DNA from 3 places in the Comamonas sp. MYb396 genome. Region 2 is predicted to be linked to each of the others. Evidence: predicted binding sites of a transcription regulator. Region 2 holds the regulator's gene; each other region holds the start of a gene.
The links. Region 2 encodes NrdR, which represses ribonucleotide reductase genes. Its sites were predicted from a motif close to CACNANATNTNGTG; they were not measured.

Region 1: a site for NrdR is predicted at 7,594-7,607, ahead of nrdA (class 1a ribonucleoside-diphosphate reductase subunit alpha). Genes of this name have one in related genera too.
Region 3: a site for NrdR is predicted at 3,454-3,467, ahead of WH265_RS07525 (ribonucleoside-diphosphate reductase subunit alpha). Genes of this name have one in related genera too.

Annotation. Positions count from the first base shown of each region.
Region 1 is NZ_JBBGYU010000001.1:21,471-31,344, forward strand. Features, by position in the region: gene WH265_RS00085 (hydantoinase B/oxoprolinase family protein) at 1-1,191, opposite strand, end outside; gene WH265_RS00090 (hydantoinase/oxoprolinase family protein) at 1,194-3,296, opposite strand; gene yfaE (class I ribonucleotide reductase maintenance protein YfaE) at 3,725-4,027, opposite strand; gene nrdB (class Ia ribonucleoside-diphosphate reductase subunit beta) at 4,024-5,157, opposite strand; gene nrdA (class 1a ribonucleoside-diphosphate reductase subunit alpha) at 5,172-7,433, opposite strand; gene WH265_RS00110 (hypothetical protein) at 7,643-7,837, shown strand; tRNA gene WH265_RS00115 (tRNA-Pro) at 7,931-8,007, opposite strand; tRNA gene WH265_RS00120 (tRNA-Pro) at 8,281-8,357, opposite strand; gene infA (translation initiation factor IF-1) at 8,440-8,691, opposite strand; gene WH265_RS00130 (EVE domain-containing protein) at 9,148-9,630, shown strand; gene WH265_RS00135 (DUF2322 family protein) at 9,771-9,874, shown strand, end outside.
Region 2 is NZ_JBBGYU010000001.1:621,903-631,776, reverse strand. Features, by position in the region: gene WH265_RS02985 (CBS domain-containing protein) at 1-248, shown strand, start outside; gene WH265_RS02980 (citrate synthase family protein) at 364-1,707, opposite strand; gene WH265_RS02975 (CoA transferase) at 1,904-3,301, shown strand; gene aroC (chorismate synthase) at 3,350-4,453, shown strand; gene nrdR (transcriptional regulator NrdR) at 4,532-5,023, opposite strand; gene glyA (serine hydroxymethyltransferase) at 5,044-6,288, opposite strand; ZMP/ZTP riboswitch at 6,346-6,508, opposite strand; gene WH265_RS02955 (lytic transglycosylase domain-containing protein) at 6,658-7,632, opposite strand; gene WH265_RS02950 (hypothetical protein) at 8,072-8,296, opposite strand; gene WH265_RS02945 (DUF748 domain-containing protein) at 8,843-9,874, shown strand, end outside.
Region 3 is NZ_JBBGYU010000002.1:738,603-748,476, reverse strand. Features, by position in the region: gene WH265_RS07530 (ribonucleotide-diphosphate reductase subunit beta) at 1-409, opposite strand, end outside; gene WH265_RS07525 (ribonucleoside-diphosphate reductase subunit alpha) at 468-3,371, opposite strand; gene ampD (1,6-anhydro-N-acetylmuramyl-L-alanine amidase AmpD) at 3,804-4,400, opposite strand; gene WH265_RS07515 (sigma-54-dependent transcriptional regulator) at 4,475-6,004, opposite strand; gene WH265_RS07510 (ATP-binding protein) at 6,001-7,698, opposite strand; gene WH265_RS07505 (PP0621 family protein) at 7,702-7,938, opposite strand; gene WH265_RS07500 (cytochrome C assembly family protein) at 7,945-8,751, opposite strand; gene WH265_RS07495 (diguanylate cyclase) at 8,862-9,788, opposite strand; gene WH265_RS07490 (response regulator) at 9,838-9,874, opposite strand, start outside.

The DNA of each region.
Region 1 (9,874 bases), 600 kb from region 2:
CCGCGCACCGGTGCCGCCGGTGTTGAACATCAGGATCTCGTGCTGCTGGTTGCGCGTCGCCTGGGTGATGCCCTTGAAGCGCATCTGCAGGTTCCACAGCGAGCTGGCCCCTTCGGCCGGAATCTCACCCTGGCAAATGGGCTGCAGCGCACCCAGCACCACATCGGGGATCAGGTGGCCGATGACATGGCGCACCGAGACCGGGCGCGGGCGGTGGGCATTGAGGATGCAGTCCTCCGGCGCGCTGATCTCAAAGGGCTCCAGCGAGCCCCAGTTGTTGGGAATCTCCGGCGCAATCGCGCATTTGAGCGCGTAGGAGGCATAGGCCTTGGTGTAGGTCAGCGGCACATTGATGCCGTAGCGGCTCGGGTCCGAGGTGCCGGCAAAGTCGGCGCGCAGCTTGTCGGCCGCAATCTCCACCGCAACGACCAGTTCGATGGGCTTTTCATAGCCATCGACGGTCATCGCATAGCGCTGGGTGCCATCGGGCAAGGCGGCGATGCGCTCGCGGGTGGCGCGCTGGCTGTTCTCAAAGATGAAGCCAGCCAGGTCTTCCAGGTCGCGCAGTTCAAACTCGGCCAGCATGCCCTTGAGGCGGCGCATGCCGGTGGCATTGCAGACGGCCAGCGAATGGAAGTCGCCAATCACTTGGTCGCGTTCGCGCACGTTGTTGCGCAGGATCTCGATCAGGTCCTCATTGAGTGCGCCTGCGCGGAAGAACTTCATCGGCGGAATGCACAGGCCCTCCTCGTAGACATCGCTGCCGTCCGGGCCAAAGCCGCGCCCGCCGATGTCCACCACATGGGCAGTGGCGGCAAAGTAGCCGATATGGTCGCTGTGGCCATCGCGGCCATAGAAGACCGGGGTGACGACGGTGATGTCGTGCAGGTGGCCGGTGCCCAGCCAGGGGTCGTTGGTGACCAGCACATCGCCATCTTGCAAGGTGCTGCGCTCAAAGCGCTTGGCAAAATGCGCGACCGACTCGGCCATCGAATTCACATGACCTGGGGTGCCGGTCACGGCCTGGGCCATCATGCGGCCCTGCTTGTCGAACACGCCGGCCGACAAATCGCCGGCCTCCCGCACGCTGGTACAAAAGGCGGTGCGGATCAAGGTGACCGCCTGCTCTTCGACCACCGAGATCAGGCGGTTCCACATGATTTGGTAATGAACGTCTGTATTGTTTGCCATGATCACACTCCGCTGTCCATGCGCTCGACCAGCATGCAGTCATCTGCCTGCAGCACCACCTTGAAGCCCGGGCTCACATAGGTCGAGGTTTCCTTCTCCACAATCACCACCGGGCCGGGCACGGCCTGGCCCCGGGGCAGGCCCAGGCGCTCATAGATATCGCAGGCATAGAATTGGCCCTGTTTGCCGTCAAACACCTCGCGGCGGTCCAGCACCGTCCCGGCACCCTTTTGGGGCGTGCCGCCCTGCTGCAGCTCGGCCTTGGCCGGCGGCAAGGTCTTGGAACGCAAGGACAGTGCCCAACTCACCACCTCGATATCGAGCCCGTCGATCGCGTGGCCAAACAAGGCCACATAGTTCTGCACAAAGGCGGCGTTGAGCGCGGGCACGCTGTCCGGCCCAAAGTGCTGCACGGGCACTGAGACCGGGATCTCCCAGCCCTGGCCGCAGTAGCGCATAAAGGCGCGCAGCTCCTTGACGGTTTCGCCGTCGTAGCCGGTGTCGTGCAAAAAGGCGCTCACCTCGACTTCCATCTCGCGCAGCATCTGGTTGACAGATTCGCCATCGAACTGGCTCATGCGCATCACCGAGCTGCGCAGCGATTCATAGGCAAAGGGGGCGCGCAAAAAGCCGATGGCCGAGCCCACGCCGGCGCCCGTCGGGATCAGCAGGCGATGGATGCCCAGCTTTTCACACAGCCGCACCGCATGCAACGGCGCTGCACCGCCGTAGGCGATCATCGTGTAGGCCTCCAGGTCCTGGCCAGACTCCACGGCATGCATGCGCGCGGCATTGGCCATGTTCTCGTCCACCACTTCGGCCACGGCGTAGGCCGCACGCACAGCGTCCAGGCCTTGCGCCTGGCCGACATGGGTGGCCATCGCATCTTGCGCGGCAGGCATGTTCAGCCGCATGCTGCCGCCGGCAAAGCGTGCCGGGTCCAGCTTGTGCAGCAGCAAGTCGGCATCGGTCACCGTGGGGCGCGCGCCGCCCCGGCCGTAGCTGGCCGGGCCGGGCTCGGAGCCCGCGCTCTCCGGCCCCACACGCACCTGGCGCATGTCGTCCACATGGGCGATGGAGCCACCACCCGCGCCGATCTCGATCATCTCGATGACGGGGATGGAGATCGGCATGCCGCTGCCCTTTTTGAAGCGGTAGCTGCGCGCCACTTCAAACACGCGCGCCGTCTTGGGCACATGCTGGTCGATGAGGCAGATCTTGGCGGTGGTGCCGCCCATGTCAAAAGACACCACCTTGTCCTGGCCGTACTTGGCCGCAAAATCGCTGGCGTAGATGGCGCCACCGGCCGGGCCGGATTCGAGCAGGCGCACCGGGAACTCGGCCGCATTGGCCAGCGACATCAGCCCGCCGCCCGAGTGGATCAGGTAGAGCGGGCAATGCATGCCCTCTTCCACCAAGGCCTGGGCCAGGCGCTGCAGGTAGGAGGACATCAGCGGCTTCACATAGGCATTGGCGCAGACGGTGTTGAAACGCTCGAACTCGCGGATCTGCGGCGAGACCTCGCTGGAGATGGACACCGACAGCTGGGGCAGCGCCTCTACAATCAGCGCGCGCACCCGCTTTTCATGGACCGGGTTCTTGTAGCTGTGCATCAGGCCCACGGCCACGCTGTCGTACTCGCCCCGGCGCAGTTGGGCGATCACGTCCTGCAGCTGTGCCTCGTCGAGCGGCTGCAGCTCCTGGCCCTTGGCATCGAGCCGGCCTTGCACGGTATAGCGGTGGTTGCGGGCAATCAGCGGCGCGGGCAGCTGGATGGCCAGGTCGTACTGCTCAAAACGGCCCTCGTTGCGCATCTCGATCACATCGCGAAAACCTTCGCTGGTGATGAAGGCGGTCTTGGCGCCGCGCCGCTCAATCAGCGAGTTGGTGGCCAGGGTCGTGCCGTGGATCACCGTGCCGATCTGCGCTGGCGCAATGCCTGCCTGGGCTGCCGCCTGTTTGAGGCCGGTGACGATGGCGCGCTCGGGTTTTTCATAGTCCGTCAGGACCTTCTCGCTGAACAGGACGCCATCGACCTCGAGCGCGATATCTGTGAAAGTGCCGCCGATGTCTGCCCCGGCGCGTATGACTTGGCTTGTTGCCATCTGGTATCTCCGAATCATGCAAGCTGTGTGGATCAGAAGCTCTGACCTGGCAGCGATGATCAAGTGATCGCCCAGCCGGCGCAAACAACAAATTCGAGGGCGGGCACAAGCTGTGCTTCGCGGGTAAAAACCATTACGCGCTAACCCGGTGGCGCTGCACGGCGACAGTGCAAAAATTCGTTGATTTTGGTGGCCCATGCACCAGCACTGCCCAGTGCTGCACCATGCGGCGGCGGCTTGCACCAATCAGGGCGGACAGGTGCTGTAAAGCCGCCAAGAGATGCTTGTGTAAAGCTTGGAAGGACAGCAAAAAATGCGAGGCTATAGGCGCGCCAGGCCTTAGCGATAGACCGCATTCAGGCACCGGATGCAGACATAAAAAAAGCCCCAAGCAAAGCTTGGGGCCTGTGCGCAGAACGGCAGAAGAATTACAAATCCAGCGCCAGTTGGCTCTTGTCATCGGCGCTGGTTTCCACTTGCCGCAGGCTGCATTCCACCTTGATGGGGGTCTTGACCACGCAGCAGCAGGGAACCACCTCATTGGGCCCGACAAAGGCCAGCGGCTCCTGGGTGTAGACGACTTCGCCCTCCACCAAGGTGAGGCGGCAGCTGCCGCAATAGCCACCACGGCACTGGTACTCCACATCGTGGCCCGTGCGCTCCAGCGCTTCGAGCAGGGTCTCCCCTGGCAGCACGCGTATAAGGGTGTCCGTGGTGCTGACGGTGGTCACAACTCGATTCCGCTCAGGTCATCGAGCGAGACTTCGGCGTTGATCTGGCCCACCAGGTAGGAGCTCAGCTCCACCTCTTGCGGGGCCACCTGCACGGTGTCGGACGACAGCCAGGTGTTGATCCAGGGGATCGGGTTGCTCTTGGCGTTCTCGAACGCGGGCTTGAGGCCGATCGCCGACATGCGGATATTGGTGATGTACTCCACATACTGGCTCAGGATGTCCTTGTTGAGGCCAATCATCGAGCCGTCGCGGAACAGGTACTCGGCCCACTGCTTTTCCTGCATCGCCGCGGTCTTGAACATCTCAAAGCATTCCTGCTCGGTCTCCTTGGCGATCTTGGCAAAGTCCGGATCGTCCTGGCCCGAGCGCATGATGTTGAGCAAGTGCTGGGTGCCGGTCAGGTGCAGCGCCTCATCGCGGGCAATCAGGCGGATGATCTTGGCATTGCCCTCCATCAGCTTGCGCTCGGCAAACGCGAAAGAGCAGGCAAAGCTCACATAAAAGCGGATGGCCTCCAGAATGTTCACATTCATCAGGCACAGGTACATCTTCTTCTTGAGCTGGTACACATCGATCTGGTGCACCACGCCATTGATCGTGTGGCTGCCTGCACCCAACTGGGCGTGCAGCATCGCATCACGGATCAGGTCGTCATAGTAGGACGAGATATCGCCCGCGCGCAGCTTGATGCTCTCGTTGCGCATGATGTCGTCAAAGATCACCGAGGGATCATTGACGATGTTGCGCAGGATGTGCGTGTACGAGCGCGAGTGGATGGTCTCGGAGAACGCCCAGGTCTCGATCCAGGTCTCCAGCTCGGGCAGCGACACCAGCGGCAGGAAGGCCATGTTGGGGCTGCGCCCCTGGATGGAGTCGAGCAGCGTCTGGTACTTCAGGTTGCTGATGAAGATGTGTTTTTCATGGTCGGGCAGGTTCTGGTAGTCAATCCGGTCCTGCGTGATGTCCACTTCCTCAGGGCGCCAGAAAAACGAGAGCTGCTTTTCGATCAGCTTCTCGAAGATCGGGTACTTCTGCTGGTCGTAGCGGGCGACATTGACCGAATTGCCAAAGAACATCGGTTCCTTGAGCTGGTCATTGTCGACCTTGGAGAAGGTGCTGTATGCCATCGCCTTCTCTCCGCTTAGATCTTGCAGGCGCCGCTGGCGCAGTCGTCTTCTGCCGCTGCGCCCTGCATGTCTTCGGCACCGTCACGGGTGTTGTGGTAGTACAGGGTCTTGACACCAAACTTGTAGGCCTGCAGCAGGTCCTTGAGCAGTTGCTGCATCGGCACCTTGCCATCGGCAAAGCGCTGGGGGTCGTAGTTGGTGTTGGCCGAGATGGATTGGTCGACGAACTTCTGCATCAGGCCTACGAGCTTCAAGTAGCCATCGTTGTTGGGCATTTGCCAGAGCAGTTCGTACTGGCCCTTCAGGCGATCGATCTCCGGCACCACCTGGCGCAGGATACCGTCCTTGGACTGCTTGACCGAGACAAAGCCGCGTGGAGGCTCGATGCCATTGGTCGCGTTGGCGATCTGGCTGGAGGTCTCGGATGGCATCAGCGCCGTCAAGGTCGAGTTGCGCAGGCCGTGGGTCTTGATCTCGGCGCGCAGGGTTTCCCAGTCGAGGTGCAGGGGCTCATCGGTCAGCGCGTCGATGTCCTTCTTGTAGGTGTCGATCGGCAGGATGCCGGCCGCGTAGTTGGTCTCGGCAAAAGCGGTGCAAGGGCCGAACTCGCGCGACAGCTGCACCGAGGCCTTGAGCAGGTAGTACTGGATGGCTTCGAAGGTGCGGTGGGTCAGGCCATTGGCCGAGCCGTCGGAGTAGCGCACGCCGTTCTTGGCCAGGTAGTAGGCGTAGTTGATCACGCCCACGCCCAGCGAGCGGCGCTTTTCGGTCGCAATGCGGGCAGCGGCCACCGGGTAGTCCTGGTAGTCCAGCAGGGCATCGAGTGCACGCACGATCAGGTCGGCCAGCTCTTCGAGCTCATCGGTCGATTCGAGCGCGCCCAGGTTGAAGGCGGACAGGGTGCAGAGCGCAATTTCGCCGTTCTCGTCCTTGATGTCTTCGAGCGGGCTGGTGGGCAGCAGGATTTCCATGCACAGGTTCGACTGGCGCACAGGAGCGACGGCCGGGTTGAACGGGCTGTGGGTGTTGCAGTGGTCCACGTTCTGGATGTAGATACGGCCGGTGCTGGCGCGCTCCTGCATCATCAGCGAGAACAGCTCCACCGCTGGCAGGGTGCGCTTGCGGATGGATTCGTCGGCCTCGTACTTGACGTACAGCTCTTCGAACTTGTTCTGGTCGGCAAAGAAGGCCTCGTACAGACCGGGCACATCATGGGGCGAGAACAGGCTGATGCTCTGGCCCTTGATCAGGCGCTGGTAGAGCATGCGGTTGATCTGGATACCGTAGTCCAGATGGCGGATGCGGTTTTCCTCGACGCCGCGGTTGTTCTTGAGCACCAGCAGCGACTCGGCTTCCAGGTGCCACAGCGGGTAGAACAAGGTGGCGGCACCACCGCGCACGCCGCCCTGCGAGCAGGACTTGACGGCCGACTGGAACATCTTGAAGAAAGGCAGGCAGCCGGTGTGCTGCGCCTCGCCGCCACGGATCTCGCTGCCCAGCGCGCGGATGCGGCCACCGTTGATGCCGATACCGGCGCGCTGCGAGACGTACTTCACAATCGCGCTGGTGGTGGCGTTGATGCTGTCGAGGCTGTCATCGCACTCGATCAGCACGCAGGAGCTGAACTGGCGCAGCGGTGTGCGCACGCCCGACATGATGGGCGTGGGCAGCGAAATCTTGAAGCGCGAGACGGCGTCATAGAAGCGCTTGATGTACTGCAGACGGCGGTCGGCCGGGTACTTGGCAAACAGGCTCATCGCCACCAGCACGTAGAGGATCTGCGGGCTTTCGTAGATGCGCTTGGTCACCCGGTTTTGCACCAGGTACTTGCCCTCGAGCTGCTTGACGGCTGCGTAGGAGAAGTCCATATCGCGCCAGTGGTCGATGAAAGCATTGATCTCGTCGTACTCTTCGCGGCTGTAGTCGGCCAGCAGGTGCGGGTCGTACTTCTTGAGCTCGGTGAGCTTTTGCACATGGTCGTACAAATGGGGCGGCTCGAACTGGCCAAAGGCGATCTTGCGCAGGTGGAAGATCGCCAGGCGCGCTGCCACGTACTGGTAGTCCGGTGCGTCTTCGGAGATCAGGTCGGCCGCAGACTTGATGATGGTTTCATGGATCGCATCGGTGCGGATGCCGTCATAAAACTGGATATGCGACTGCAGCTCGATCTGTGAGACCGACACATTGCTCAGGCCTTTGGCCGCCCAGTCAATCACCCGGTGGATTTTGTCGAGGTCGATAGGCTCAACGCGACCGTCACGCTTGGTGACTCTCATAGTGCTTGTCTGGTTCATTTGCGATGTTTCTAATGGGATAAAAAACGCAGGACCACGGGCGCAAGACGCGGCAGTCCCGCGCCAAAACGCGCCAGGCATGGCTGGCGCGTTTTGGCTGGCGCGAGACCAGCATCAATAAACCTGTGGGGGAAGCGGTGGACACTACATATGGTGTCTATGGGCTTGAGTGTACGCTACCTGTAGCGTTCTTGGCAGCAGAAAATCAGGCCCGATTTCTGCTAGGCACTGGCTGTTTCAGCGAAGAATGCAGCAAAATCAACGCGCAGGGAGCCGGTAAATATATGTATCCGGGTGGGCACATTCCCGGTGATGAAGAGGGGCATCATCCCCCCATGTTGATGGCGATCACCATCTGGTTGATTGCCTGGCCCATCAAGCCATAGACCAAGCTGAATGGCGGGCGGTACTTCGCCCTTTTGCAGCAGCGCCCAAACGAAAAACCTGCTGCACTTGCGTGCAACAGGTTTCGATAAGGATGGTCGGAGCGGTGGGATTCGAACTCACGACCCTCTGCTCCCAAAGCAGATGCGCTACCAGGCTGCGCTACGCTCCGACTAAGCCGCTATTGTATATCGAGCCGGAGCCACTTCCGGCGAAAAATGATTACTTTGACAACTTTTCATCTGCTGGGGCGGTTGGCGAGACAGCCGCCCTGCCCGCTGCGCAGCAAAAACGGGAGGGCCGTGCCAAGCGCCATGCATGAAGCAGAATGTGAAAGATGCTTGCCGGCACTCCATCAGAATAAACCGCGCCATATCGCAAATTGCCAAGAATCGCCAAAACAAAAAACCTGCTGCATTTGCATGCAACAGGTTTTTAAATGGAATGGTCGGAGCGGCGGGATTCGAACTCGCGACCCTCTGCTCCCAAAGCAGATGCGCTACCAGGCTGCGCTACGCTCCGACTAAGCCGTTATTGTAACCAGGGTTTGGGCAGCTGCATTTCGTATTTGACGATTTTTTTACAGCGGCCACCACCCATGCGGTTAACGTTGTTGGGTCGGTGCCGGGCCACGGCCAGGCAGGTGACGGAAAGTGATGCGGCCCTTGCTCAGATCGTAGGGCGACATCTCCAGCGACACCTTGTCACCGGCCAGAATGCGAATGTGGTGCTTGCGCATTTTGCCGCCTGTGTAAGCGATCAGCTCGTGGCCGTTGTCCAGCTTCACGCGAAAGCGCGAATCGGGCAGCACTTCGGTCACGGAGCCTTGCATCTCAATCAGTTCTTCTTTAGCCATATAAGTCGACGAATCCTTGTCTAGTGGTGCATGTGCGAAACCGGTTCGCCATGCTGTTCTCAGTGCCACCAACAAGCGGTGGCTCTCTCCATGGTTCGGGAGGGCCTTGCCAACTCTCGCCACCCAAGAGGGGCAAGGGCCTGCAAGGCAACCAAGCGGATATCTGCCAGCCCGACAACGGGGCGCAACAGCCAGCATCCCACACAATATTGACGGCGCAGCTGCCAGGGCAGCGAGCGCCTCCAAGCTATAAAAGCTTGCAAAGCTCTCTATTGTACTATGTTGCCGCCAATTCCGCTGTGGCTTGTCTCGTATAAACGCCGCCGGTGATCCGCAGAGCCGCATGGCTGTGCGGGCAGCAGCAGCGCCGGCGCATCGTTTAGCATGGCGCATGCATGCGCGGCTGGCTCCAGGCCGTGCCACCCAATGGCTCCCACCCCGTCACCAACGAACACCATGAACGCTGCATCCCCCCGCTACTGGCTGATGAAAAACGAGCCGGACGAATATGCGATCGACCATGCGCTCAGCGCCCCTGATGCCACCATTGCCTGGGATGGGGTGCGCAATTACCAGGCGCGCAACTTCATGCGCGATGACATGCAGGTGGGTGACGGTGTGCTGTACTGGCATTCGAGCTGCACCGAGCCCGGTATTTACGGCATCGCCCGCATTGCAGGCCGGCTGCGGCCCGATACCAGCCAGTTTGACCCGCAGTCCAAATACTATGACCCCAAGTCCAAGCCGGAGGCCCCGCGCTGGTTGATGCTCGATGTGCAGGCCCTGCGCAGGATCGTGCCCATCTCGGTGGCTGCACTGCGCCAGTACCCAGAGCTGCAAGACATGCGCGTGTTGCAAAAAGGCAATCGCCTGTCGATCACGCCGGTGGATGAGGTGCATTGGCGCTTTATCATGGGCCTGGTGAAGGCCCAGGGCTAATGCGCGCGAGGAGCGTTGCCAGCACTGCCCTGCCCCCGTTGGCGGCAAGCGCTGTTGCATAATACAAAACCCGTGAGCTGCCCATGCAATAAGCACCGGCAGCTATTTTTTTGATATCACTTCTGCGCCCAGGAATCCCCATGGCTTTTGCTGACAACCTCCAGTCCCTGCCCTCCATCGACCATATCGCCGAGCTGCAACTGATCGCTGCCGATGGCCAGGTGGCGGCCACCATTCCCAATGC
Region 2 (9,874 bases):
TCCTTGTGCGCAGCGTGATGGATGACGCGCCTTTGACCTGCACGATGGAGACCGACATGGACGAGGTGCGCCGCATGATGCTCGACCGCCATGCCCGCTATATGCCGGTGATGGACAAGAAGATGCTGATGGGTGTGATCAGCTTCTACGACGTGGCCAAGGCCGTCGTCGACAGCCAGAACTTCGAGAACAAGATGCTCAAGGCCTATATCCGTGACTGGCCGGTGGAAGGCGAGACCGATTCTTGATACAGCGGCTGGCCCAACTGGGAGGTTGAACCGGCCATCTGCCAGAACTGCCAAAGTAGCGGCCCGCAAGGCCGCTTTTTTGCGCCTGTGCTTTGGAGCAGCGGCTTGCTACGGGTCAGAAACGGATGATGCGCCCGGGGATGCGGCCGGCGCTGGTGTCGGCCGTGGCAGGGGCCTCCGCCTGCGCATCTGTCTCGGCCGGCAAGCCCACATACTGGGCCCGGGGGCGGATCAGCTGGCCGCTGTCGCGCTGCTCCAGCGCATGGGCGAGCCAGCCTGCCGTGCGGCCCAGCGCAAACAGCACAAAGGCAGCGCCTGCGGGCAGGCCCAGGCCGCGCTGAATGGCGACCAGCGCATAGTCCAGGCTGGGGTGCAGGCCCGTGTGGTGGTGTACGGCGGCCAGCAGGGCATGGCGCTGCGCATCGGCAGGCAGCAGGCGGAGCAGGCGTTGGCTGCGCGGGTCGCCTGCTGGGTAGAGCGGGTGGCCAAAGCCCGCGCAATAGTGCGGGCTGCCGTTGATGCGGGTGTCCGCCAGCAACTGGGCGAGCGATGGGGGCAATCCCTCGCTGCTGCGCCGCGCCGCATGCCAGTCGTCCCAGTGCTGGTCGATCACCGCCGTCATCCCCCCGTGCAGTGGGCCGGTCAGCGCGGCGAGACCTGCGCCCAGGCTGGCATGCAGGCTGGCGCCGGTTGATGCCACCACCCGCGCGGCAAAGCTGGAGGCATTGAGCTCATGGTCGGCGCAGAGCACCAGGGCCTGGCGCAAGATGTCTTCGCCCACTGCATCTACTTGCCAGAGGGCGGCGAGCTGCTGGTGGATGAGCCGTTCGGCTGCAGGCTGGGCTTTATCGCTGGACGGTAGCCCCGTCAGCACCCCCAGCATCTGCTGCAGCAGCGGTTGGGGCCAGCCGGATTGGGCCAGGTTGGGTTCGTGGGCGGGCAGGCTGTGCCAGGCGCGCAGTACCTGCTCGGGTGGGCGGGGCTGCGGCAGAGGCTGTGCTGCGGCTGCCTTGGGGGCTGCCGTGGGGGGGGCCCTGCGGGCGCTGTCGGGTTCTGCCGCGACGGGCTGGCCCAGCAGCAGCGCGGCGGTGTCTTCCAGGCTGGCGTGCTGCGCCCATTGCAGCGCATCGCGCCCCCGGTAGTACAGCTGCCCTTGCGCCACCTGGGTGATGGCCGAGCGCAGCACCGGTGTGCCCCAGTCCAGGGTGGAGCGGGCCAGCTGCGCGGGGTTGCGCACGGTTTGCCGCTGGCGCGCGAGGCGCTGCACATCGATACGGGCATAGACATGGCCGCGCAGGCCCGGTTGGCGGTGCGCTTGCAGCAGGCCCCGGCTCACATAGGCATAGAGGCTGGCGCGCTGCACCCCCAGCATGGCGGCGGCCTGCTGGCTGCTGAGCCAGGGGCTGTCGGCTTCGGAAGGTGGGACAGGGATAGGTTGGGCGGGGCGTGCAGAAACCATGGGCCATGCTACTGCAGTGAGAGATGAATGGCATGTGTATCGGCCCAATCAAGATTGACCCCGGGGTGCGGCAGGTATGCAATGGCGGCAGTCCGTCACCCAGGAGAACGCCTTGCCAACCACCAACAACCACACCGCCACCAGCCACCACCTGGCGCAGCAACCGCTGCATGCGGCCATACAGGCCAGCGTGCACATGCTGTGGCAGCAAGCGGGCCTGCCAGCGCAGGCTTTGCAGCAGGGCGCGTTGGCGCTCAGCGGCGATGGCGCAGCCTACCCCTCGAGTTTTTGCCTGGATGTGGCAGCGCCCGCGGCCGTGGCGGCCAGCGGCCTGGCCAGCGCCTTGATCCACCAGCACCGCCAGCAGCTGGCCATGCCCCAGGTCCAGGTGGATGTGGGCCATGTGCTGGCCGAGTGCAGTGGCTATTTCACCTTGGACGGCAAGCAGCCCAATCTCTGGGCGCCCATCTCAGGCCTCTATGCCTGCGGCGCCGATCGCGGCGAGCCGGGCTGGCTGCGCATCCATGCCAATTTTGCGCACCACCGCGATGGCATGCTGCGGCTCTTGGGCCTGCCCACCGGCGCGGCCACCACGCGGGAGCAGGTGGCGGATGCGCTCCAAGGCTGGACGGCGCAGGCAGCGGAGGAGCGTGCCACAGCGTTGGGCCTGGTGGTGGCAGCGGCCCGCAGCCCGCAAGCATGGCAGGCCCATCCCCAAAGTGCGGCGGTGGCCGCGCAGCCCTTGGTGGCCATCACGCAGCTGGACAGCGACCAGCCTGCCGCCCCCCGCGATGGGCCGGTGCCTGCCCAGCACCGGCCGCTAGACGGCCTGTGTGTGCTGGATCTGACCCGCATTCTGGCGGGGCCCGTGGCGGCCCGCAGCCTGGCGGCGCAAGGGGCCGATGTGCTGATGCTCAATGGGCCAGGTCTGCCCAATATCGAGGCCATTGCCGATATGAGCCGGGGCAAGCGCTCGGCCTTGCTGGATCTGAAAACCCCGGCAGGGCAGGGCGCCATGGCTGATTTGCTGGGCCAGGCCCATGTGCTGCTGCAAGGCTACCGGCCGGGCGCGCTGGATGCGCTGGGGCTGGATCCGCAGTCTGCCGCCCGGCTGCGGCCGGGCATCGTCTATGCCAGCCTGTCGGCCTATGGCCGCAGCGGCTCCTGGGCCGACCGGCGCGGCTTTGATTCGCTGGTGCAGACGGTTTGCGGCATCAACTGGGCCGAAGGCCAGGCGTTTGGCAGCGCGGGGCTGCGCGCTTTGCCGCTGCAGATTCTGGATTACAGCGCGGGCTTTTTGCTGGCCTTTGGCATCCAGGCTGCGCTCTACCGCCAGGCTACGCAGGGCGGCAGCTGGCATGTGCAGGTATCGCTGGCGCGCGTCGCGCAGTGGCTGCAGTCCATGGGCCAGCGGCCGGTAGCCGCTGCGGCGGCTAAGGTACCCAGCGGCGCGCCGCCTGACGCCTATCTGGAGACGCTGGACAGCGGCTTTGGCCGCCTGCGTGCGGTGCGCCACAGCGCCGTGCTGCAGGGCCTGCCCGGCGGCTGGCCACACGCCGGCCAACCGCCTGGGGGTGACCAGCCCCGCTGGTGAGCCCTGCAGGGCTGCGTGGGGCACCGGCATCAGTGATAATGGCGGGCTATGAGCGGCAATACCTTCGGCACCTTATTTACTGTTACCAACTTTGGCGAATCCCATGGCCCGGCGATTGGCTGCGTGATTGACGGCTGCCCACCGGGCATGGCGTTGAGCGAGGCAGATATCCAGCAGGACCTGGACCGCCGCCGCCCCGGCACCAGCAAGTTTGTCACCCAGCGCAATGAGCCCGACAGCGTGGAGATCCTCTCGGGCGTCTACGAGGGCAAGACGACGGGCACGCCGATTGCGCTGCTGATCCGCAATACCGACCAGCGCAGCAAGGACTACTCCAATATTGCGCAGAGCTTTCGCCCCGGCCATGCCGACTATGCCTACTGGCACAAGTACGGTATCCGCGACCCGCGTGGTGGCGGCCGCTCCTCGGCCCGCCTGACGGCGCCCACGGTGGCCGCTGGCGCCGTGGCCAAAAAGTGGCTCAAAGAGAAGTTCGGTACCGCGTTCCGCGCCTGCATGCTGCAGGTGGGCGAGGTGGCCCTGCCTTTTGAGGACTGGGCCCATGTGCCCAACAACCCGTTTTTTGCGCCGGTGGCCGATGTGACCCGCTATGAAGACTATATGGATGCGCTACGCAAGGCGGGCGACTCCTGCGGCGCGCTGATCCGCGTGCAGGCCAGCGGCGTACCCGTGGGCCTGGGCGAGCCGCTGTATGACAAGCTCGACGCCGACATCGCCTACGCGATGATGGGGCTCAATGCCGTCAAGGCCGTCGAGATTGGTGCCGGTTTTGACAGCGTGGCCCAGCGCGGCACCACGCATGGCGACTCGCTCAGCCCCCAGGGCTTTCGCAGCAACAATGCCGGCGGCATTCTGGGCGGCATCAGCACCGGCCAGGACATCGAGATCCGCATCGCCATCAAGCCCACCAGCTCGATCATCAGCCCGCGCGAGTCCATCGACACCGAAGGCAAGAGCACCGAGGTCATCACCAAGGGCCGGCACGACCCCTGCGTGGGCATCCGCGCCGCACCGATTGCCGAGGCCTTGCTGGCCATGGTGCTGATGGACCATGCGCTGCGCCACCGCGCCCAGAACAGCGATGTGGTGCAGGCGGTGGGGCCGATTGCCGCCGAGGCGCCGCAAGACTGACAAGGCGCAGCCCGGGCAGGCTCGGTGGCCGGCTCCCAAAGAAAAATGCGAACCCAGGGGTTCGCATTTTTTTGTGCCTCAGTCCTTTTTACGGGCGCTGTCTTTCTTGGGCTCGGGCGGCGGGGTCGTCACCTCGTCGACGATGGACTTGAACTGGTCAATGTCTTCGAAGCTGCGGTAGACGCTGGCATAGCGGATGTAGGCCACCTTGTCGAGCTTTTGCAGCTCGGCCATGACCAGCTCGCCGATCAAATGCGTCTGCACCTCACGCGCACCCAAGGTGCGCAGCTTGTCCTCGACATGCTCGAGCGCCAGGTCCACCTTGTCGATGGGGACCGGGCGCTTGCGCAGCGCCAGGCTGAATGAGCCGCGCAGCTTGCTGCGGTCGTAGTCGATGCGCCGGCCGTCCTTTTTGACGATGACCGGCAGGCTGACTTCGGGCCGCTCATAGGTGGTGAAGCGCTTTTCGCAGTTGCCGCACTGGCGCCTGCGCCGTACAAAGCCGCCGTCTTCTGCAACACGGGTCTCCACCACCTGGGTATCGGGATGGCTGCAGAAGGGGCATTTCATAGGCGCGGGCGCAGGTCAGATCAGCGGTAGACGGGGAAGCGTGCGGTCAGGGCATTGACCTTGGCGCGCACGGCAGCGATGTTGGCCTCGTCCCGTGGGTTGTCCAGCACGTCGGCGATCAGGTTGGCGGTCAGGCGCGCCTCTTCGTCCTTGAAACCACGGGTGGTCATCGCGGGCGTACCGATACGGATACCGCTGGTGACCATCGGCTTTTCCGGGTCGTTGGGGATGGAGTTCTTGTTGATCGTCATGTGGGCAGCGCCCAGCACGGCTTCGGCTTCCTTGCCGGTGATGCCCTTGGCGCGCAGGTCCACCAGCATCACGTGGCTTTGGGTGCCGCCGGAGATGATGCGCAGGCCGCGCTCGGTCAGGGTCTCGGCCACGATGCGGGCGTTGGTCTTGACCTGCTGGGCATACTGCTTGAACTCAGGCGTCAGCGCTTCCTTGAAGGCCACGGCCTTGGCTGCGATCACGTGCATCAGCGGGCCGCCTTGCAGGCCGGGGAACACGGCCGAGTTGATGGCCTTTTCGTGCTCGGCCTTCATCAGGATCACGCCGCCACGGGGGCCGCGCAGGCTCTTGTGGGTGGTCGTGGTCACCACGTCGGCGTGGGGCACGGGGTTGGGGTATTCGCCAGCGGCGATCAGACCGGCGTAGTGGGCCATGTCGACCATGAAGATCGCGCCCACATCCTTGGCCACCTTGGCAAAGCGGGCAAAGTCGATTTCCAGCGAGTAGGCCGATGCGCCGGCGATGATCAGCTTGGGCTTGGTCTCGTGCGCCTTCTTTTCCATGGCGTCGTAGTCCAGCTCTTCCTTCTCGTTCAGGCCGTAGGAGACGACGTTGAACCACTTGCCGGAGATATTGAGCGGCATGCCATGGGTCAGGTGACCGCCTTCGGCCAGGCTCATGCCCATGATGGTGTCGCCGGGCTTGAGGAAAGCCAGGAAAGCCGCTTCATTGGCCGATGCGCCGCAATGGGGCTGCACATTGGCAGCATCAGCGCCGAACAGTTGCTTGACGCGGTCGATGGCCAGCTGCTCGGCGATATCGACAAATTCGCAGCCGCCGTAGTAGCGCTTGCCGGGGTAGCCTTCGGCGTACTTGTTGGTCAGTTGGGTGCCCTGGGCCCACATCACGGCGGGGGAGGCATAGTTTTCGCTGGCGATCAGCTCGATGTGCTGCTCTTGGCGCTGGTTTTCGGCCTGGATGGCAGCAAAGAGTTCTGCGTCGGTCTGTTCGACAAGGATGTTACGTTGGTACATGGCGGTCGTTGGAGTCAGAAGTGAGCCCTGCCTGCCAACAGTGAGGTTGGCGAAAACAGGGGCTGCCCAGGCGCACGGCTAACACGTGGCGGGTGCGGGGGGCGATGCGCTCGCCCTGGCACTGCACGGTACGCTCCCCGGTGGTTGCTGCAGGCCGGGCCTGCATTCCACGTCAACAATCCGGTCATACAGATGTCTATCGCCAGTCGCGTACCCGGCTAGTGTAGCCGAGGCTGCACCGGCCTGGGGCAATGGGTTTATCGCCACGTCTGGATAAAAACCGGTTCCGGGAAGCTGCGCCAGGGCCAGAAAAAACAAAAGCACCCGGCTGGGTGCTTGTGCGAAGAGGGCGACGAGCCGGGGGGCTGGTCAGGAACCCATGGCCACGGCGGTGGCCTCGGCCTTGGCCGCTGCTGGCAGCGCGGCTTGCTTGTCGGCCAGGGCCACGGTTTCAGAAGCGTTGCCTGCAGCTGCGCTGTTGCTGGCGGCCTTGGCCTTGTCGGCCACGGTGCCGGCTGCGGCGGGCGTATCCGCCTGGGCCGACAGCGAAGGCTTGGCAGCGGGGGCCACCGGCGCCTTGGGCGTGTTGCTGCGGCCTTCGGCCACTTGCTTGATGCGGAAGTGCTCGGCCATCACCTTGGCAGCGTAGCCACCGTCGGTCGGCAGGTTGGCTGCGCCCACATAGTATTTGAGGCCGCCTTCAAGCGAGCCGGCGCGCTCGATGCATTCTTGCAGCACCTTGACGCCCACGCGCAAGTTGGTCACCGGGTCAAAGGCCGCAAAGTGGCCGCCAAAGTGCTCGTACTTGTCGGTGTGGATCTTGGTCATCACCTGCATCAGGCCTTGCGCACCCACCGAGCTTTGGGCAAAGGGGTTGAAGCTCGACTCCACGGCCATGATCGCCAGGATCAGGGTGGGGTCCAGCTTGGTTTCCTTGCCCACGAGGTAGGCTTCGGAGACGAGCACGGCCAGGGGCTCAGGCGCCACGCGGTATTTCTTGGCCAGCCAATAGGCCACATTGGCCTGGTTGCGGGGCAATTGCTGGGGGTTGCTGGCGGTGGCACGGTCCACGGCAGCCACCATGGCGGCATCGTCGCCAGTGGATGCGTCGGCATCGGCACCTGCCAGGTCAACGGCAGGTGCATGGGTGCGAGCCTGCAGCCAGCTGCGCAATTGCGCCTCGCCGGCGTGGCGCAGATCGTCGCGCGACACCAGGGTGAGGGCGCAGAACGCCACCACCAGACCGATCAAAGCAAAACTGTTGTGTGCCATGGTCATCAGACCACGGCTGATGGTGGCGCTCAATGAGCGCGCACCGGCATCCACTTGCGCGGGAGCCGTCATAGGGATTTTTCCTTTCTAAGTCCCGCCACCTCCAACAAATAGCCCGGCGGATAGTGCACCGGGCTGGGGTCTGGCAGGGTGGAGCCACACTGTCCTGTGTGGTCTCCGGCAGGCTGTCTGCGTTGCAGACGGCCCTTTGTCGTTTCAAGCACGCTCTTGCGTGTCAGGGGCTACGATCAAAACACCGTGAGGGGTGTTGACTAAAAAATCAGCAATCAATGCAATGGGCTGAATTCTAGAAGCTTGCTTAATACTCAGTCAACACTATTGAATTGGAAAATGAGAAAAAAAAGTAATAAAAAAACGTGTATAGCGGGCTGCTGCAGGGCCGGATCCGGGCAGGGGCGGCAGCCAGCCCTGCAGCGGGGATGGCAGGCAGAAAAAGCACCGGATCGGTGCCCTGTCGGGGACCCGGTTTTATGGGTTGAATAGCTTGTATTTAATCTTTTAAATACATTGATTGATATAAAGGATGCAGCAAAAAGTCAATCTTTATCAAATGCTGCGCGGCTGTTGTGCTCTGTTTTTGGTGTAGCGCGCAGCCCCATTTGCGCTTTTGCAGCCCAGGGCGGTGCCTGGGTGCCGCCTGCGCATAGGCGCACAGAACCGTTGCGGGCCGCGCAAAACGCTGGCCTGATTTGGGCGGGCAGGTCTTGGTCATCATGCGGTCATCTGCGCCTACACAAATTTCACATGAAAAGGCCAAAAAACTGTATAAAAACCAGGATAAAACAGCCAATAACCCATGGCTACATCAGGTTTTTGGCATTTATACCCGGGTAGAATATCGGTGGACGCAAAAAAGCAGGACCTGGCGTTGTGTTTTTGCGGCTCCACGCTGCGGTTTTGCATGCCGCAGTGTGAAAAGCATCGCGGTGTTTGAGGCGGGCGGACGGGCGAATGCCCGATCAGGCTGTTGGATCCTTGCATCGCGGCATCGCCCCCTGCTGCCTTTAGCCCTGGCCGTGCCGCTACCGCAGGGGGTGCCGCCATAGAAACTGCGTTTTTCCTCTATATATAGAGAGGCACACCGTTTCCTGGGGCAGCCTGCAGGATTTGAACGATTGTGAACCAGCGACAGATGCCGCTTTTGTGTGCTAAGCCAGCGCCGCCACAGCGGCTTATTTGTGCACAATGGATCTTGGGCCTGCCATCGCAGCCATGGATACCATGGGGCGGGCCGTACTGACTCTGAGTGAGGATCATCGCCGTGAGCGAAACGCAAGAAGCAAACAAGAAAAAGGTCGTCGCGATGCGCTGGTTGCGCCGGCTGGGATGGTGCCTGCTGGCGCTGCTGCTGCTGTGGGCGCTGTCGTGGCTGCTGCTGCCCTGGCTGCTGCGCACCCAGGGAGAGAAGCTGGGCACGGAAAAACTCGGGCGGGCGGTGCATATCGGGGCGGTGGAGTTCATGCCCTGGTCGCTGGAGCTGACCGTGCGCGATCTGCAGATCGCCGGGCCCCAGGCAGACAGCGCGGCGATGCTGGCGGTCGAGCGCATCTATGTGGATGCCGATATCCAGTCGGTGTTCAGGCTCGCACCGGTGCTCGATGCCATCCAGGTGGACAAGCCCGTGCTGCGCATCGCGCAGACCGCTCCCGGGAAATTTGATTTTGACGACATTCTGCAAAAGCTGCGCAGCCCTGAGCCGCCGCCCGATGACGGCAAGACGGCGCACTTTGCGCTCTACAACATCGAGCTCAAAGAGGGGCAGGTGGCCTTCCGCGACGACACGGTGGGCCAGACCCATGAACTCCAGGGCCTGCAGCTGGGCATTCCTTTTCTGAGCAACCTCGAATCCAAGCGCGAGATCAAGGTGCTGCCCCAACTGGCCTTTGTGCTCAATGGCAGCCAGTTTGCCAGCCATGCCGAGGCCACGCCCTTTGCCGATGACCGCAAGGCCGAGGCCAAGTTTGCGATCAAGGACCTCGATCTCCAGCCCTACCTGGCCTATATCCCCGCGTCCTTGCCCGTCAAGCTGGTGGCTGGCGTGCTCAATGCCGACCTGGCACTGGCCTTTGAGCAGCAGGACAAGACGCAGGTGCGCCTGAGCGGCGAGGTGCATGCCAGCGCTGTGCAGCTGCACGACGCGGCCGGCGGTGAATTGCTGGGCTGGGAGCGGCTGGATGTGCAGCTGGCCGATGTGCAGCCCTTGCTGGGGCAGGTGCATATCGCCCAGCTGGCGCTCGATGGCGCGCAGCTGTCGCTCAAGCGGGGCAAGAATGGCCAGCTGAGCCTGCTCGAT
Region 3 (9,874 bases), on a different contig from region 2:
GGCACTCCGGCGCGGTGATATGGCGGTAGGTGCCCAACACAATATTGTTGGCTGCCAGCGAATCGGCGGTGACGAAAAAGCCCAGGTTGCGCTTGACGATGCGGCGCTCGTCTTCGGTCAGGCCATGGGGCGATTTCCACAGCGCGATGTCGCGCGTCATGTTGACCTCTTGGGGCATCCAGTGGTTGGCGCAGGTGGCCAGGTATTTCTCCCAGGCCCATTTGTACTTGAAGGGCACCAGCTGGTTGACATCGGTCTTGGCGTTGATGATGCGCTTGTCGGCGGCATTGACGCGCTTGAATGTGGCGGCTGGGGATGCGGCAGGCGATGCAGAGGGCGAGGCCGCCGTGGTGGCCGGCGCGGCTGGTGTGGCCAGCGCGTCCATCGAATCTTCTTCAAAGCTCAGCATGGATGAATGCTCCTGGTGGTGGCCGCTGCTGCGGTCCGGTTCAGTCGGTCCGCGTGGTCTACTGGCAGGCTTCGCAGCCGGGGTCATCGATGGCGCAAAAGCGAATGTCGGTGCCGGGCGCGGCGAACTGCGATGCAGCAGCGGCGGCGTTGGCGACAGCCTGGGCAACGGGCGAGGCATGGCTGCTGGGCACGGCATTGAGCACGCGGCTTTGGATGGTGGATTTCTCGGCCTGCGTGGCGCTGGTGGTGCGCAGGTAGTAGGTGGTCTTGAGGCCGCGCACCCAGGCAAGCTTGTAGGCGTCGTCGAGCTTCTTGCCCGAGGCCCCTGCCATATAGATATTGAGGCTTTGCGCCTGGTCTATCCATTTCTGGCGCCGCGAGGCCGCTTCCACCAACCAGACCGGATCGACTTCAAAGGCGGTGGCGTACAGCGCCTTGAGTGCATGGGGCACGCGGTCGATGGGGCGCAGCGAGCCATCGAAATGCTTGAGGTCCATGACCATCACATCGTCCCACAGGCCCAGCGCTTTGAGGTCGCGCACCAGGTACTGGTTGATCACGGTGAACTCGCCCGAGAGGTTGGACTTGACCGAGAGGTTGCCAAACGAGGGCTCGATCGAGGCATCGACACCGACGATATTGGAGATCGTGGCCGTGGGCGCAATGGCCACGCAGTTGGAGTTGCGCATGCCGTCCTGCGCGATCTTGCGGCGCAGTGCCTCCCAGTCTAGCTGCATGCTGCGGTCGACCTGCACATAGCCGGCCTGGCCGCGCGACTGGGCAAGCAGGTCCAGCGTGTCCAGCGGCAAAATGCCTTGGCTCCACAGCGAGCCGGGGTAGCTGCTGTAGACACCGCGCTCGCGCGCCAGCTCGGTCGATGCCCAGTAGGCGTAGTAGCAGACCGCCTCCATCGAGCTGTCGGCAAACTGCAGGGCCGCATCGCTGGCGTAGGGGATGTGCAATTGGTAGAGGCTGTCCTGGAAGGCCATGATGCCCAGGCCCACCGGGCGGTGGCGCAGGTTGGAGTCGCGTGCCTTGCCCACCGCGTAGTAGTTGATGTCGATGACGTTGTCGAGCATGCGCATGGCCGTCGTGATGGTGCGCTTGAGCTTGTCATGGTCGAGCGCGAGGCCGCCTTGGCCGTCGTCCTTCAAGTGGCGCGCCAGGTTGACCGAGCCCAGGTTGCAGACGGCGGTTTCCGTGTCGCTGGTGTTGAGCGTGATCTCGGTGCAGAGGTTGGACGAGTGCACGACGCCGGCATGCTGCTGGGGCGAGCGCAGGTTGCAGGCATCCTTGAAGGTGATCCAGGGGTGGCCGGTCTCGAACAGCATCGACAGCATCTTGCGCCACAGATCGACCGCGGGCACGGTCTTGCTCAGCGCCAGCTCGCCGCTGGCGGCCTTGGCCTCGTAGGCGGTATAGGCCCGCTCAAAGTCCTGGCCAAAGCGGTCATGCAGATCGGGCACATCGGAGGGGGAGAACAAGGTCCACAGGCCTTTTTCCATGACCCGTTGCATGAACAGATCGGGGATCCAGTGGGCGGTGTTCATGTCATGGGTGCGGCGGCGGTCATCGCCGGTGTTCTTGCGCAGCTCCAGAAACTCCTCAATGTCCAGGTGCCAGGTTTCCAGATAGGCGCAGACGGCGCCCTTGCGCTTGCCGCCCTGGTTGACTGCCACGGCCGTGTCGTTGACCACTTTGAGAAAAGGCACCACGCCTTGCGATTCGCCATTGGTGCCCTTGATGCGGGCGCCCATCGCACGCACCGGCGTCCAGTCATTGCCCAGGCCACCGGCAAACTTGGACAGCAAGGCATTTTCGCGGATTGCATCGTAGATGCCGCCCAGGTCATCGGCCACCGTGGTCAGGTAGCAGGACGACAGCTGCGAGCGCAGGGTGCCGCTGTTGAACAGGGTGGGTGTGGACGACATGAAGTCGAAGGACGAGAGCAGGTCATAGAACGCGATGGCCCTTGCATTGCGGTCGTCCTCCTTCAGCGCCAGGCCCATGGCCACGCGCATGAAGAAGGCCTGGGGCAGCTCGATGCGCTGCTGGCCTACATGCAGAAAATAGCGGTCATACAGCGTCTGCAGACCCAGGTAGTCAAACTGCAGGTCGCGCTCGGGCTGGAGGGCGGCGGCCAGGCGCGGCAGGTCAAAGTCCAGCATCTCGGGGGCGAGCAGTTCGTGCTCCACCCCTTGCGCGACAAAGCCGGGGAAGCTGCTGCGGTAGGCCGCGCCCATGTCGGCACTGCTGACGTCCTGGCCCATCACCTCGCGCGTGATGGTGTGCAGCAGCAGGCGCGCGGTGACAAAGCTGTAGTCCGGGTCTTTTTCGATCAAGGTGCGGGCGGCGAGGATGGAGGCCTTGAACACCTCGTCCATGTGGACGCCGTCATAGAGGTTGCGCAGGGTTTCGCTCAAGATGGGCGCGGGGTCGACATCCTGGCCCAGGCCCTGGCAGGCTGCGGCAATTCGGTCATGGAGCTTTTTGACATCGAGCAGCACCTGCTGGCCCCGGTCCTGCACATGCAAGCTGGCATGGGCGGGCGTGTGCTGGGCCTGGAGCTGGGCGCGCTCCTGGTTGCGGCGCTCGCGGTACAGCACATAGGCACGTGCCACCTCATGGTTGCCGCCGCGCATCAGGCCCAGCTCGACCTGGTCCTGCACATCTTCGATATGGAAGGTGCCGCCGCCCGGGCGCGAGCGCATCAGCGCACGCACCACCGTGTGGGTCAGGTTCTCGACCACTTCGCGCACGCTGGCCGATGCCGAGCCCTGGCTGCCATGCACGGCCAGAAAGGCTTTCATGATGGCGGTGGTGATCTTGGGGGGCTCGAAAGGGACGACTGCTCCATTGCGCCGCATGATCTGGTAGTCCGGCAGTACGGTAAATCCATCCAGGGTGCGCGAGCTGGCGGCCGGTGCGGACCGATGCTCGGAAAGCGAAGCAGCGCTCATGATGTCCTCTCTGTGGTGCATGAAAAGCCGGAGAAACAGCGCTGGGCATACCGGTACCACTGAGCCGCCGGCAACCACCTCACACTACATGTAGTGTTTTATTAAGCGCTGGACACTACCTGTAGTGTATGGCGCATTGCAGGCTTTGTGTGTAGTGCTGATGACCATGCTGCGCAGCAAAACGGCGGCAACTGCGCATGGCGTGGTGGTTTGCGCCTGCAAACCACCGCTGTGTGTGTGTTTCTGCGCCATCTGCGTTGCAGAGCCTGCGTAAAACATAGGCATTGCATCTGAAAAAATTTTTTTCAAATGTGGAAAATTGCCGTGTTTTTTGTGGCGTACATGCCTTTCATTGCATGCGAATGAAAGGGGATGCCGGGCAGATGCAGGCGGCTTTGAACAGGTTCTTAGAGGCTTGGGCTATAGCCCGATTTAGAGGCCGAGCGATGCGGGAAACATCGATCGCGGCCAGGCCAGATCCTGCTGCAGCTGGGGCCAGAGAAAGCCGGGACCCGGGTCGTTCTTGCGGCCCGGCGCAATGTGCTCATGGCCGGCAATATAGGCGATCGCATACTGCGCGCGGATCTGCTGGCACAGCTGCACCAGGCTCTCGTACTGGGCGGGCTCGAAAGTCTCGCCCTCCAGGCCTTCGAGCTCGATGCCGATGGAGTCGTCATTGCAGCGCGGCCTGCCGCGCCAGAACGATTGGCCGGCATGCCAGGCGCGCTGGTCGGCGCTGACAAACTGCCACACCAGGCCTTGGCGCGTGATGAAGAAATGCGAGGACACCTGCAGGCCCCGGATGCTCTGGAAATAGGGGTGGGCATCCCAGTCGAGCTGGTTGGTAAAGAGGCGCTGCACATCCCCCGTGCCGTAGATGCCCGGCGGCAGGCTGATCGAGTGGACGACCACCAGATCGGTGCATGCCCCCTCAGGCCGGGGGCCGAAATTGGGCGAGGGGCAGTGCGTGGCCGTGCGCAGCCAGCCGTCTTGCCAGAGCGCTGCCTGCGGCGCGCTGGTGGCGTGCATATTGGCATGAGGCGCAGCGTGGGGGTGCGCGCCAGGCGGTGTCTCGGGCAGGTCGTGGGGCATGGCGGCGGGCCCTAGGGCTGCATCCCATCGCTGGGGTCATGGATCTGCAGCCGCTCCATGCGGTAGCGGATCTGGCGCAGGCTGATGCCCAGGCGGTTGGCCGCAGCGGTGCGGTTAAAGCCAAACTCCTGCAGCGCACGCACGAGGATGTCGCGCTCGATGCCATCGAGCCAGGCCTGCAGATCGGCGGGCAGATCCTGTGGCGGCGCAAAGCGCTGGAGGCTGCTGGGGGCCATGGCCGCAGCCTGTGGCTGGAGCGGCGCCAGCGGCGCGCTGGGCCGTACATAGGCCGGTGCCGGCTCTGCTGCCTGGCTCTGCGCGGGCACGGGAGGCGTGGCACCAGCCCGGGCCGGCTCCACATCGAGAAAAGCGCCATCGCTCAAGGCGACCGAGCGCAGCAACAGGTTTTCCAGCTCGCGCACATTGCCCGGCAGCGCGTGGCCCGCCAAGGTGTGCAGCGCCTGGGCGCTGAGCTGGGGCACCGGCTGGCCGCTCTCGCTGGCGATGCGCTCGAGCAGCGCCTGGCACAGCGCGGGCACATCTTCGCGGCGCTCGCGCAGCGGCGGGATGAAGATGTCAATGACGTTGAGCCGGTAGTACAAGTCCTGGCGAAAGCGCCCGGTCTGCACATCGGTCGCCAGATCGCGGTGGGTGGCGCTGACGATGCGCACATCGACCGCTTCTTCCTGTTGCGAGCCCAGGGGCCGCACCTTGCGCTCCTGGATCGCACGCAAGAGCTTGGCCTGCATCGACAGCGGCAGCTCGCCGATTTCATCAAGGAAGAGGGTGCCACCATGGGCGGCCTGGAAAAAGCCTTCGCGGTCCTGGTTGGCGCCGGTGTAGGCGCCTTTGCGGGCACCAAAGAACTCCGCTTCGAGCAGGTTCTCGGGGATGGCGCCGCAGTTGACGGCCACCATCGGCCCGCTGGCCCGCTGGCTGTTGCGGTGCAAGGACTGGGCCACCAGCTCCTTGCCGGTGCCCGATTCGCCGCGCACCAGAATGGGCGCCATGCTGCCGGCCACCTTGGCAATGCGCTCGCGCACCTGCTGCATCACAAGGGACGGGCCGATCAATTCGCGCTGGGCCGGGAGGGCTGACCGCGCGGGCGTGCCCGGCTGCGGCGCCGCTTGAGACGCGGGCTGCGCCAGGGCCAGCGCAGCGGCATCCTGCAGCCCCTGGCTGGCAGAGGCCACCACCTGGCGAAACTGCTTGAGGTCCACTGGCTTGGTCAGGTAGTCAAACGCGCCTTCGCGCAGGGCCGCGACGGCATTGTCGGCCGAGCCATAGGCGGTCATGACGATGGCGCGCTCGCTGCGGCCCTGGCTGCGCAGGTCCTGCAGCAGCTCCATGCCCAGGCCATCGGGCAGGCGCATATCGGTGATCAGGATCTCGAAGCGGCGCTGCTGCAGCTGGGCGCGGGCTTCCTGCACCGAGCCGGCCGTGTAGACCCGGTAGCCTTCGCGCAGCAAGGTCAGCTCATAAAGGGTTCTGAGGTCGGGCTCATCGTCCACGACCAGAACAGTGGTGTTTTCAAAACTCATGCCTGGTGGATCAAATCAGTCTGCTGGGGATGCGCGGGGCTGGCGGCCCTGCGAAACTGCACAATAAAGGCATTGCCCTGTGCCAGCTCGGGCAGCGCTGTGCTCTGCCTTTCGTAGCGGATCATAGCGCCATGGCGGGTGCACAGCTCGCGGCAGATGTACAGGCCCAGGCCGCTCGATCGGCTCTCGGACGAGAAGAAGGGCTCGAACAGGTGCTTTTCGATGGTCGGCTCGATGGGCGCGCCGTCGCTCCAGACCACCAAGGTGGTGGTGCCCGTGAGGCTGCTGTGGGTGCTGACGCGCAAGGAGTCTGCACAGTCCCGGCGGTAGCGCTGGCCGTTGTTGAGCAGGTTGTAGAGCAGCTGGCGCAGGTGCCCGGTGTCAAAGGCCACCAGGCTGTCCTCGGCACTGAGCGACAGCGCCACGGTGTGGGCGGCAGGGGCCAGTGCCATCCAGTCATGGCAGATGTGCAGCACGCTGTCATTGAGGGCAATGGAGTCGCCATCGCCGGGCTGGATCTGGTTATGCACGCGGGCAATGTCCAGAATATCTTCGGCAATGCGGCCCAGGCGCTGGGCATTTTGCTCGACCATATAGGTCAGGCGCTTCTGGCCCGGGTCGGTCAGCTCCTCATCGAGCAGCGCATTGGCCTGGGTGATGGCCGTCAGCGGGTTGCGGATTTCATGGGCGACAGCTGCGGACATGCGCCCCATTGCCGCCATTTTCTCGGTGCGCAGCCGCGCCTCTATCTCGCGCAGGTCATGCAAGAACACCAGGCACAGCGGGTCATTGTCATGGCTGCCAATGGTGCCGAAGGTGGGCAGCGGGTGGGTCAGCCAGGTGCGCACATGCAGGCCGATGGGGGCCATCTGCGGCGCGGTCAGTGCCAGGTCTTGCGAGAAGGGCTTTTGCTCGGCAAAGGTCTGGGTGACCTGCTCGACCACGCCGCGCCAGGCGGGCAACTGCGCCAGCGCCAGCGGCAGGTGGGGGTGGCCCAGCAAGGTCATGGCAGCCGGGTTGGCAATGCGCACCTGCAAGGCCTGGTCAGCCACCAGCACGCCATCGGGCAGGTTCTGCAGGATGAGCGCATTGATCTGCTCTTGCTGGTTGGCCGCAGCGGCATTGCGCAGGCCCTGCAAGGTCTCGCGCTCCACCCGCGAGGCGAGCAGCCGCACGAGGATGCCCACCAGAAAATAGGCCGCCCCGGCGAGCCCCGCTTGCACCGTGTTCTGCGTGCCATCGGGGTCAAACACCGACAGGCGAAAGCTCAGTGACTCGACAATCAGGAAGATCGTGATGTAGGCGCAGCTGCCCAAGGTCACCAGCCAACCGCCCAGGGTGCCGGCAAACAGCACCGCCAGGCCGAACATCGGCGTCAAGGTGTAGGTACCGGTTTTGGTCACCTCCAGCAGCGAGATCAACAGCAGATCCATGCCGATCGTGGGCAGCCAGGCATAGACGCGGCGCTGCGGTGGCGGCTGGTGGCTGAGCGCGGCATACAGCATCGCCGAGATGCCATAGGCGCCCAGCAGCGCCAGCTGCGACAGCAAGGGGCCCGATTGCGCCGGCGTGATGGCCATGGCGCCCAGCGCCAGCAGCAGGGCCACAAAGACGCGGGCCACCAGGTAGCCGCGCCACAGGCGCTTGAAGGGGGTTTCCATCAACGCCAGCGCGGCCATCGTGGCGATGCCCAAAGCCTAGCGCTGGCCAGGCGGCAGCGCCTGGGCGAGATGGGCTTGCGAGCAGTAATGTGCGCCCTGGTAGCCGATGGCATCGGACTGCGGCAGGTGCACGCCGCAGTGCGCGCAGTGCACCATGGGCTCGGGCTTGGCCAGGCCTTTTTTGGGCGGTGGCGGCGGCGCGTTCTTGACCCGTTGGCTGCGCCACATGTGCCAGCCCACGGCCAGCACCAGCAATACCAGCAAATACTTCATGGCAGCTCAGTGTTTCAAGATGACTTCAAGGACAAAGCGCGAGCCCACATAGGCCAGCAGCAGCAAGGTGGCGCCCACATAGAGCATGTTGACGGCGCGCTGCCCGCGCCAGCCAAAGCGCTTGCGGCCCACCAGCAGCACGGCAAAGGTCAACCAGGCCAGCATCGAGAACACCGACTTGTGGTTCCAGACCCAGGCCTTGCCGTACAGCGCCTCGCCAAACCACCAGCCGGCCAGCAAGGTCGCGGACAGCAGTATGAAGCCGGCCGTGACAAAGCGGAAGGTCAGGCGCTCCAGGGCCAGCAGTGGCAGACCGCTGTCGTGGCTGCCATCCTGGCGCATCTGGCGCTCGGCCCGGGTCATCAGTGCGGCATGCACGACGGCGGCGGCAAACAGGCCATAGGAGGCAATGCCCAGCGCCAGGTGCAGCGGCAGCCAGGGCGAGGCATTCACATGCAAAGGGCTGCCGGGGTAGACGCCGGCCAGCAGGACCGCGATGCAGCCCATGGCCGACAGCGGCCAGCGCGAGCGCAGCTGCGGGTAGAGCTGCTGCTCGACCACATACACCGTCAGCACCAGCCAGGCGGTGACGGACAGCGCCGGCGCAAAGCCGAAATGGGGCATGTCACCCACCAGGCTCCAGCCGATGGCCGCCAGGTGCAAGGCCCAGGCCGCGCGCAAGCCCAGCCGCGCGCTGGGCTCCTGCAGGCGTCGGGCCGCAAGTGCGGGGATGGCGTAGGCAATGGCTGCAGCAATGGCCAGCGCCCAGCCGATGGGGCTGGTGCTGGCTGCGGCAAAGGCGGGAGAGAGCATGCCCGCTATCATAGCTGCGGCGAAAGGCCTGTGTGCTCTGCGCGGGCGCTAGCGCCTTGCCATCTGCCGGCTATTGCCAGCGATCAACCGCAGAGCCTGCCCGGCGCGCGCTATATGCCGACGCTGGTCGCGCAGACCCGGTTGCGGCCGCTGGTTTTGGCCTCATACAGCAGTTCGTCGGCCCGGCGCAGGCAGTCCTCCAGGCCGTCGGTCTGGCCGCAGTGGATGGTCAGCACCCCGCAGCTCACCGTCAGCTCAGGCGCGGTGGTGGAGGCCGCATGGGCAATCGCCATCGTCTGCACTTCCTGGCGAAAGCGCTCCACCACGGCCACGGCATCGGCGTGGCCGGGCAGGATCAGCGCAAACTCCTCACCGCCAAAGCGGGCGGCCAGGTCATAAGGGCGGCGCGCATGGCGCGCCAGCGTACCGGCTACTTGCTTGAGCGCCTCATCACCTTGCACATGGCCATAGTGGTCGTTGTACAGCTTGAAGTGGTCGATATCGATCAGCGCCAGGCCCAGCGGGTCGTTTCTGCGCAGGCACAGGCGCTGGCTGCGCCGCAGCATGTCATCAAAATGCCGGCGGTTGGCCAGGTTGGTCAGGCCATCGACCTGCGCGAGGCGCTGCAAGGCTTGGCGCTGCAGCGCCAGGTCGATCTGGTTGCGCACCCGCACACTCACCACTGCCGGGCGGATGGGTTTGGAGACATAGTCGGCCGCGCCCAGGCGCAGGCCATACTCCTCGGCCGCAGCATCGCTCTGGCCGGTGATGAAGATGATCGCAATGCCGGCCGTCGCCTCCTGCTTTCTCAACTGGGTCAGCACCTCATAGCCATTCATGCCGGGCATGCTGACATCGAGCAGCACCAGCAGCAGCCGGTGCGATTCGCGCGTGGCGATGGTCAGCGCACTGGGGCCGTCCTTGGCCAGCAGCACGCGGTACTGCTGGCCCAGCAGCTCGGCGAGCATGGAGCGGTTGACGCGCTCGTCATCCACAATCAGGATGGTGGGTTGGTCGTTATCGGGCTCAGCTTGCATGGTGCGATGGTAGGGGGTCTAGGTCTCAAGGGGGCTGGTAGCCAGAAGGTCAAGGCAGGATCTGTTCGAGCCGCTCGATCGCCGCC